DNA from 2 places in the Oerskovia sp. NPDC060338 genome. Region 1 is predicted to be linked to the other one. Evidence: riboswitches for the same ligand, from Rfam matches in the RefSeq annotation. Region 1 holds a riboswitch; the other holds the start of a gene.
What was found. Region 1 has a riboswitch for FMN ahead of pnuC (nicotinamide riboside transporter PnuC). Riboswitches for the same ligand answer to the same signal wherever they lie in the genome.
Positions count from the first base shown of each region.

Region 2: another riboswitch for FMN. It lies ahead of ribD (bifunctional diaminohydroxyphosphoribosylaminopyrimidine deaminase/5-amino-6-(5-phosphoribosylamino)uracil reductase RibD); the one in region 1 lies ahead of pnuC (nicotinamide riboside transporter PnuC).

Region 1 covers NZ_JBHXCQ010000001.1:56,817-61,019, reverse strand. The annotation lists gene ACFWGN_RS00295 (acyl-CoA dehydrogenase family protein) at 1-898, opposite strand, end outside; gene ACFWGN_RS00290 (VOC family protein) at 1,062-1,487, opposite strand; gene pnuC (nicotinamide riboside transporter PnuC) at 1,598-2,341, opposite strand; FMN riboswitch at 2,514-2,639, opposite strand; gene ACFWGN_RS00280 (helix-turn-helix domain-containing protein) at 2,759-3,568, opposite strand; gene ACFWGN_RS00275 (hypothetical protein) at 3,806-4,203, shown strand, end outside.
Region 2 covers NZ_JBHXCQ010000005.1:243,551-247,753, reverse strand. The annotation lists gene ribB (3,4-dihydroxy-2-butanone-4-phosphate synthase) at 1-155, opposite strand, end outside; gene ACFWGN_RS08520 (riboflavin synthase) at 164-838, opposite strand; gene ribD (bifunctional diaminohydroxyphosphoribosylaminopyrimidine deaminase/5-amino-6-(5-phosphoribosylamino)uracil reductase RibD) at 838-2,094, opposite strand; FMN riboswitch at 2,210-2,335, opposite strand; gene rpe (ribulose-phosphate 3-epimerase) at 2,488-3,150, opposite strand; gene ACFWGN_RS08505 (RsmB/NOP family class I SAM-dependent RNA methyltransferase) at 3,249-4,203, opposite strand, start outside.

The sequences.
Region 1 (4,203 bases):
GGACGCGCTGCTTGGCGTAGGCGACGGCCGTCTCGTAGCAGGCGGTCGCGTGCCCGACGGCGGACCACGCCACCCCGAGGCGCGTCGCCTGGAGCACGCGGCCCGTGTCCTTGAACGACCGCCCGCCCGGGAGCATGGCCGAGGCCGGGACGAACACGTCGGTCAGGACGATGTGGGCCTGCCAGATCGCGCGGAGCGAGACCTTGCCCTCGATGGTCGTGGCCGCGTAGCCCGGGGTGTCCTGGGGCACGAGGAACCCGTGCACCTGGTTGTCGCCGTCCTCGCCGACCAGTCGCGCCCACAGCACCGTGATGTCGCCGCACGACCCGAAGCCGATCCACTTCTTCTCGCCGTCGATCACGAAGCCCTCGACGCCGTCGCGGGTCTCGCGGCGGGCCGTGGTCTCGAGCGAGACCGAGTCCGAGCCGTGCGTGGGCTCGGTCAGGGCGAACGCGCCGAGCTTCTCGCCGCGTGCGAGCGGGCCGAGCCACTCGGCCTTCTGCTCGTCCGAGCCGAGGAGCTGGATCGAGCGCAGCGCGAGGCCGCCCTGGACGCCGCAGATCGTCGCGACCGAGCCGTCGCCGCGCGACATCTCCATCTCGGCGAGACCGGCGCCCATGAGGCTGATCCGGGGAGAGCCGGGGACGTCGACGCCGTCGCGCAGGAAGTCGAGCTCACCCATGCGCTTGGCGAGGCCGAACGGCACCTCGGCGCGCTCCCAGTACCCGTCGATCACGGGCAGGACCTCGTCCTGGACGAACGTGCGGACCCGCTGCTGCAGGTCGCGGTCGGCGTCGGTCGCGTCCGAGAACGCGCCGGCGTAGTCGATGCCGAGCGGCTGCGAGAGGTCGTAGTCCGGCTCGGTCACGTTCTGGCGGACGGGGTTCTCGATCGTCATGGGGGATGCTCCCGGTGTCGGGCCGGACGTCGGTGTCGGGCGATACACCTCATGGTGCGTGATATCGCGTCTCAGGTCAAGAGACGCGGTATCAGCGGCGATCGCGGAGCCCCGCCCGGGGTGCGCACGACCCCGGGCGACGGGTCTCCCGGTCAGGCCCGGGTCAGGGTTGGGCGGGCCCGGCGATGTTCACGAGCCAGCTCACGCCGAACCCGTCGACGCACATGCCGAACGCGTCGCCCCACGGCGCGACCTCGAGCGGCACGGTCACGCTCCCGCTCGACGACAGCTTGTCCCAGTAGCCGCGCAGCTCGGCGTCGTCCGCCTGCTCGCCGCTCAGCGAGATCGAGAATCCCGCGCCGGTCGGGACCTCCATCGAGCTCGGGGTGTCCGCGGCCATGAGGACCAGTCCGTGGGGGGACTCGAGCTGGGAGTGCATGACCTTGTCGGCGTCGGCCGGGTCCTCGGAGGCCTGGAAGTCGGCGAACGTGCTGATCGTCAGCTCGCCCCCGAACACGTCGCGGTAGAACTCGATCGCCTGTCGTGCGTCGTCGCGGAAGTTCAGGTAGGGGTTGAGTCGCGTGGCCATGGTGGTGCCGCCTTTCCCGTCGCGTCGTCGAGCCGGATGCGGGGGCGCTGCGCGAGCGGCGCACCCTTTCCGAGTATCCGCCCGGGGCGGGGCGAACGGCAGGGGGAGGGTCAGTCCCGTCCGACGACGGCCGCCCCCGCGCTTGCGTCGGGGTGCGAGCCCGCGAGCCGCAGGGCCTTGGCGCGTCGGTCGACGCGCCACCACACGAAGAACCCGACGAGCGTGAACGCCCCGTAGAACACGTACATGAACGCGGACGCGTAGAAGCCGGCGTCGACCAGCAGGGGCACGCCCACGATGTCGACCGCGACCCAGATCAGCCAGAACTCGACCCAGCCCTTGGCCATGCCGTACGTCGCGAGCAGCGAGCCCATGAAGATCCAGGCGTCGGCCCACACGGGCTCGTAGGACTCGAGCATCCGGAAGATCGGGGTCAGGACGAGCGTCCCGCCCACGAGCGCCACGACGAGGAAGAGGCGTTGCCGCCACGTGGCCCACCGCGGTTCGACCGACACCCCGTGGCTGTCCGCGTCGAGGTTCGCCGCGTCCTGGCCGAGGCGCGCGCGGGTGCGCCGCCACTGGACCCAGCCGTACACCGACACGACGACGAACATGACCTGGCGTCCGGCCTGGCCGAGCAGGTTGACGGGGTTGGGCGTCGCGAACACCGCGCCCAGGAACACCGTGAGGAGCAGCAGGTTGCCGACGATCCCCACGGGCCACGCCCAGATCTTGCGGCGCATGCCTCCGAGCGCGGACGCCAGGCCGAACCCGTTGCCGACGATCTCCCGCCACAGCAGGTGCTGGCCGCCGATCGTCAGCTGCGCGTCGAAGAGCGCGTGGATCAGGTCCATCGATGTTCCCTCGTCCTGGGCACGGCGGCTCCGGGGTGAGGGCGGGCGCCTGGTCGGGGATGCCCTGTCCGGGCTGCCCGACGGCGGCGCTCACCACGGCGAGACCGGTCCCGAAGGTCGTGGGCGGGCTCGACGGATCGTCGTGCCCGACCCGGCCGGGGACGGCCGTGCCGCACGTGCTTCCTCCCATCCGGACTTTCACCGTCGGTCCTGGAGTTCCACCAGGTCAACCGCGCGTGGGCGCGGGTCGCGGACTGTCACCGCCGGCTCGGAATTGCACCGACCCCGGAGCACGTTCGTGCGTACTGCTTGTTGTAGTGCTGCAACCGCCGATGGTACCGGTGCATTCCCGGGGCTCGTCGGTGCTGTGCCGAGTGCGTGGTTCGGCTGCGACACGCCCGGCGAGCCGCAGCCGAATCACGCACTCAACGCGTCGCGCACGGCCCGGGCCACCTCGTCGGGGTCGACGTCGCCGTCGAGCACGGTCACGACGACGCGGCGGGTCGGCACGGTACCGACGGTGGTTTCGGCAGCGGGGCCCGCCGTCGGACCGTCGCCCGCCTCGCCCCCGGTGCGCCCGGGTGACGTGGACGACTGGGGTGGCTCCGTCGTCGGGCCTGCGGGGTTGCGGGCCGCGCGGCGCAGGTCCGCGAACGCCTCCTCGAGCTCAGGACGCAGGTCCTGGTCGGGGTCGCGCAACCAGCGGCGCAGGATCGCGTTGTGCACCGCGACGACCGACGCCGCGAACGCGACCGACGCGGTCGAGTTCCGGGTGTCGGCGGGCAGGGTGTCGCGCAGGTAGGACGTGAACGCGCGCTCGTAGCGGTGCGTGGTCACGAGCTCGCGGTCGCGCAGCGCGGGCACGTCCTGCAGGAGGCGGTGCCGCGCGACCGACGTCTCGCGCTGGCCCACGTGGTGGTCGAACACGAGCCGGGCCGCCTTGCACACCTCGACGTACGGGTCGACGTTCTCGAGCTCCTCGGGGGTGACGCCCCGCGCGGCGGGACGGGTCTCGCCGAGGAGGACCACGACGGCGTCCAGGAGCAGCTCGTGGTCCGCGAAGACCACGTCCTCCTTGGAGCGGAACCGTCGGAAGAACGTGGCCCGGCTGATCTGTGCGGCGTCGGCGATGTCCTCGACGGTCGTCTGCTCGTAGCCCTTCCGGGTGAACAGCTCGATCGCCGCGTCGACCGCCTGCGCGTGGGTGTTGCTTCGTGCGGCACTCATGAACGGGACGGTACACCGCGTCCTGCGGGCGGGGCATGCCGCGGTGAGGGCGTGGGCGGGGGCTGCTCGGCAGATGGTCCGTGCGCGGGCGCCGCATGGAGCGCCGTCGGGTCGGCGGCTGGTCGCCGCGCGGGGTGCAGGCAGGTTGGCGGCTGGTCGCCGCGCGCCGTGCCCGACGGCGTCGCTACAGTGACGAGAGAGGCGGCGACAAGCCGACGCGACCCGGAGGCGACGCGGATGACTGACGGTGACGAGACGCGGGCGGCCGGCTCCGACGGGGGAGCCGAGGGCGGCGCGGGCGAGGGGGAGCAGGCGGCGCGCTCCTGGAAGCATGTCGACCACCACGCCCAGCGCGACAGCCTGAGCGACCGGTTCGCGCGGGGAGGCCCTGCCGACTTCCTGTACGGGGCCGTGGTCTCGGGGTTCATGCTCGCGGTCTCGAGCACGCACGACGCGTCGAGCGACTTCGTGATGCTCGCGGTGGCCGGGGTGCTCGTGGGGTACTGGGCGGCGCACGTGTACGTGTCGGCGATCGGCGGGCGGTTCCGCGACGCCGAGCACACCATCACCGAGCGGCTGCGGCTCGCGTCCTCGGACGAGGTGTGGGTGCTGATCGGCGGGGTGCCCGCGCTCGG
Region 2 (4,203 bases), on a different contig from region 1:
TCACGGTCCGGGGAGTCCGCGACCAGGACGGGGCGCCCCGCGCGGATCGCGTCCAGGGCCTCCTCGACGGTGCCGGTGCGCACAGGGTCCACGTGCGGTGCCGCGGCGCGGGCTGCGGGGTCGCGGGGTTCGTGACTGTCCGGGACGGTGTTCATGGCGGTGCTCATTCCTGTGCTGCGCTCGTACCGAGCAGGTCGGCGGCGGTCGTCGCGCCTGGGGCGCCGGACGCGTGGGTCCCGCGAGCGCCCAGCAGGCGCTCGACGTACTTGGCGATCACGTCGACCTCGAGGTTGACCCGGTCCCCCGGCACGAGCGAGCCGAGGATCGTGGCCTCGAGCGTCGTGGGGATCAGGGAGACGCCGAACGTGGTCTCGTCCACGTGCGTCACGGTCAGGGAGACGCCGCTGACCGTGATCGAGCCCTTCTCAGCGACGTAGCGGGTCAGGCCGGCGGGCGCGGACAGGACCAGGTCGTCCCACCGCTCGCCCGGCGTGCGGCGCACGAGCTCGCCGACGCCGTCGACGTGGCCCTGGACGATGTGCCCGCCCAGGCGCGTGTCGGCGCGCACGGCCCGCTCGAGGTTCACGGGCGAGCCCGCGACCAGGTCGCCGAGCGCGGTGCGGCGCAACGACTCGGGCATCACGTCGGCCGTGAACGTGCCGTCCTGTCCCACGCCCGTGACGGTCAGGCACACGCCGTTGACGGCGATCGAGTCGCCCAGGTGCGCGTCCGAGGTGGCGAGGGGGCCGTGCACGGTCAGGACCGCGTCGGACTCCTGGCCGCCCGGGAATGCGATCTCGCGGACCGTACCGATCTCTTCGACGATTCCGGTGAACATCAGCTCTCCTGTTCGGGGGTGGTGCTGGGGACGGTGGTCGGGTGGTGGGCGGAGGGCGAGGCGCGGGCCACGACCAGGACGTCCGCGCCCAGGCGGCGCACGTCGTGCGTGACGAAGCGCGGGGCGCCCGCGAGCGTGGTCACGCCCAGGTCGCCCACCGCGCCCAGGCCCGCGCCCAGCAGGACCGGCGCGAGGTAGGCGTGGATCTCGTCGACGGCCCCGGCCGCGAGGAACGCGGTCGCCAGGCCGGGGCCGCCCTCGACCAGGACGTGGCGGGCCTCGCGCCCGGCCAGCTCGGCCAGGACCGCGCGGACGTCGCGCGTGCGCAGGTGCAGCACGGGGCCGCCGCCGTCGGTGGTCCAGGACCCTCCTGGCGCGAGCCGCACGTGCGGCGGGAGGTCACGGAGCCCGACGACGACCCGCACCGGCTGATGCCCCGCGAGCCCGGGCTCCAGCCCGACCACCCCACCAGCGGCGCGCACCGGCCGGTGCCCCGCGAGCCCCGCCTCGTGCTCGCCCTCGGCGGCCCCACCCGGTGCCGGCACGGGGGTGCGCGCCGTGAGCGACGGGTCGTCGGCCAGGACCGTCCCGGTGCCCACGAGGATCGCGTCGACCTGTGCCCGCACCCGGTGGGCGTGCTCGCGCGCGGCCGGTCCGGTGATCCACTGCGAGGTGCCGTCCGCCGCGGCGACCCGCCCGTCCAGGGTCGTGGCGAGCTTGAGGGTCACGTACGGGCTCCCCCGGCGCACGGCCACCAGCCACGGGCCGAGCAGGCGCTCGCCCTCGGCCTCGCGCAGCCCCGCGGCGACGCGCACCCCGGCCGCGCGCAGGCGCTCGCCGCCGCCGGTCGCGACGGGGTTCGGGTCCCCCACGGCGTACACGACCTCCGCCACGCCCGCGTCCAGCAGCGCCTGCGCGCACGGCCCGGTGCGTCCGGTGTGGTTGCAGGGCTCGAGCGTCACCACGGCCGTCGCGCCGCGCACGTCCACGCCGCGCTCGCGGGCGTCGGCCAGGGCCGCGGCCTCGGCGTGCGGGCTGCCCGCGCCCCGGTGGAAGCCCTCGGCGAGCACCGCCCGGGGTGCGTCGTCCACGGGGCCGGGAGCGGCGGCGTCGGGCAGGGAGTCCAGCGGGCGGGGCGCGGGTCCCAGCAGGACGGCGCCCACGCGCGGGTTGGGGCCGTGCGCGGGGCCGCGCGCGGCCAGCTCGAGCGCGCGCACCATCGCGGCGTCGATCGTCAGGGTGGGCCTGGCGCCCATGCGTCCTCCTCCCGGTGAGCACGATGCTCCGGGGTGAGGGGTCGGCGACGCCACGGGGACCCCTGAGGGTCCACGGACGTCACGACACCACGGCACAGGGCTCCGCCCCGCGCCGCCACGTACTTCCTCCCATCCGGACTTTCACCGTCGGTCCTGGAGTTCCACCAGGTCAACCACGCCGAGGCGTGGGTCGCGGACTGTCACCGCCGGCTCGGAATTGCACCGACCCCGGAGCACGTGTGTGCGTACTGCTCATGCGCTCGAACCCGGACCTTGCTCACCGAAGGTGCGCGCCGGGCCCGGCTTCTCGTCTCCACCCAGCATGCCACACCGGCGTCGGCCGGCAGGCACGCGGCCCCGCCCGTCCCGCGGGCTGGACCGATGTGAACGGCGTCAGTGCGCGTGGCCCTCCGCGAGCGCCCGCAGGGCCGCGATCTCCTCGGGGATGTTCTGCGCCCCGTAGACCGCGGAGCCCGCGACGAACACGTTGGCGCCGGCCTCGGCCGCGCGCTCGATCGTGGCGCGCGAGACGCCGCCGTCGACCTGGATCCACACGTCGAGCCCTGCCTCGGACACCGCGTCGCGGATGCGGCGGATCTTGGGCAGCGTGCCCTCGATGAAGGACTGGCCGCCGAACCCGGGCTCGACCGTCATGACCAGGAGCATGTCGAACTCGGGCAGCAGGTCCAGGAACGGCTCGACCGACGTCGCGGGACGCAGCGCGAGGCCCGCGCGCGAGCCCAGGCGGCGCAGCTCGCGCGCCAGGCGCACGGGGGCCGTGGCGGCCTCGGCGTGGAACGTGACGGACGCGGCGCCCGCCTCGGCGTAGCCCGGCGCCCAGCGGTCGGGGTCGGCGATCATGAGGTGCGCGTCGATCGGCACCGGGGACACCTGGACCAGGCGCTCGAAGATCGGCAGCCCCAGGGTCAGGTTGGGCACGAAGTGGTTGTCCATCACGTCGACGTGCGCGTAGTCGGCGGTCGCGATCGCGCCCAGGTCGCGCTCGAGGTTCGCGAAGTCGGCGGACAGGATGCTGGGGGCGATGAGTGCGGACATGGGCACCAGCCTAGAGGGCGCCCGCGCCCCGTGCGGAGACGCGGAACGGCCGGGTCGGGTGGCGAGGGCCACCCGACCCGGCCGCGGACGGCAGGTGCTCAGGCCCGACGGCGCAGCAGCGTCAGGTGCATCGCGTCGGTCCCGTGGACGTGCGGCCACAGCTGGACGTCGGTGCGGTCGGCGAGGGGGATGTCGTCCCCCGCGACCTGCCGCACGGCCGCGGCCGCGTCGAGGACCTCGACGTCGTCGCGCCCGGCCAGGACGTCCTTGACCACGAGCTGGGTCTCCGCGAGGTGCGGGGAGCACGTGACGTACCCGACGACGCCGCCGGGGCGCACCGCGTCCAGGGCCGAGCCGAGCAGCTCGCGCTGCAGCGTCGTGAGGGTCGCGATGTCCCCCGGGGTGCGGCGCCAGCGCGACTCGGGGCGCCGGCGCAGCGCCCCCAGGCCGGTGCAGGGTGCGTCGACCAGGACGCGGTCGTACGCGCCGGGCTCCTCGACCCCCACCCGGCGCCCGTCACCCACCTGCACGCGCTCGACCGCGTCCGCGGGCACGGCCGCGAGCGCCTGCTCGACCAGGCGGGCGCGGTGCGGGGCGACCTCGTTCGCGACGATGCGCGCACCCTGCTCGCCCGCGAGGGACGCCAGGAGCGCCGCCTTGCCGCCGGGGCCCGCGCACAGGTCGAGCCAGCGCTCGTCGGGGTTCGCCGCACGGTCGGACCGGTCGCCCGCCGTGGGCGTCGAGGGTGCGGCGGGCAGGGTGGGCACTGCCGCGAACGCGAGCGTCACGAGCTGGCTGCCCTCGTCCTGGACGCCTGCGGCGCCGTGGCGGACCGCGGGGATCGCGGCCGGGTCCGAGCCGGACAGCACCAGGGCCGTGGGGGCCCAGCGGCCGGGTTCCGTGGTGGCGTCCCCGCGCACGTCGTGCGTGACCTCGCCCGCGAGGCGCTCGCGGCCGACCAGGCCGGGGCGCGCCACGAGGGTCACCCGGGGTGCGGTGTTGTCGGCCTCGAGGAGCTCGGCCAGGTCGTCGGCCGAGCGTCCCGTGCCGATC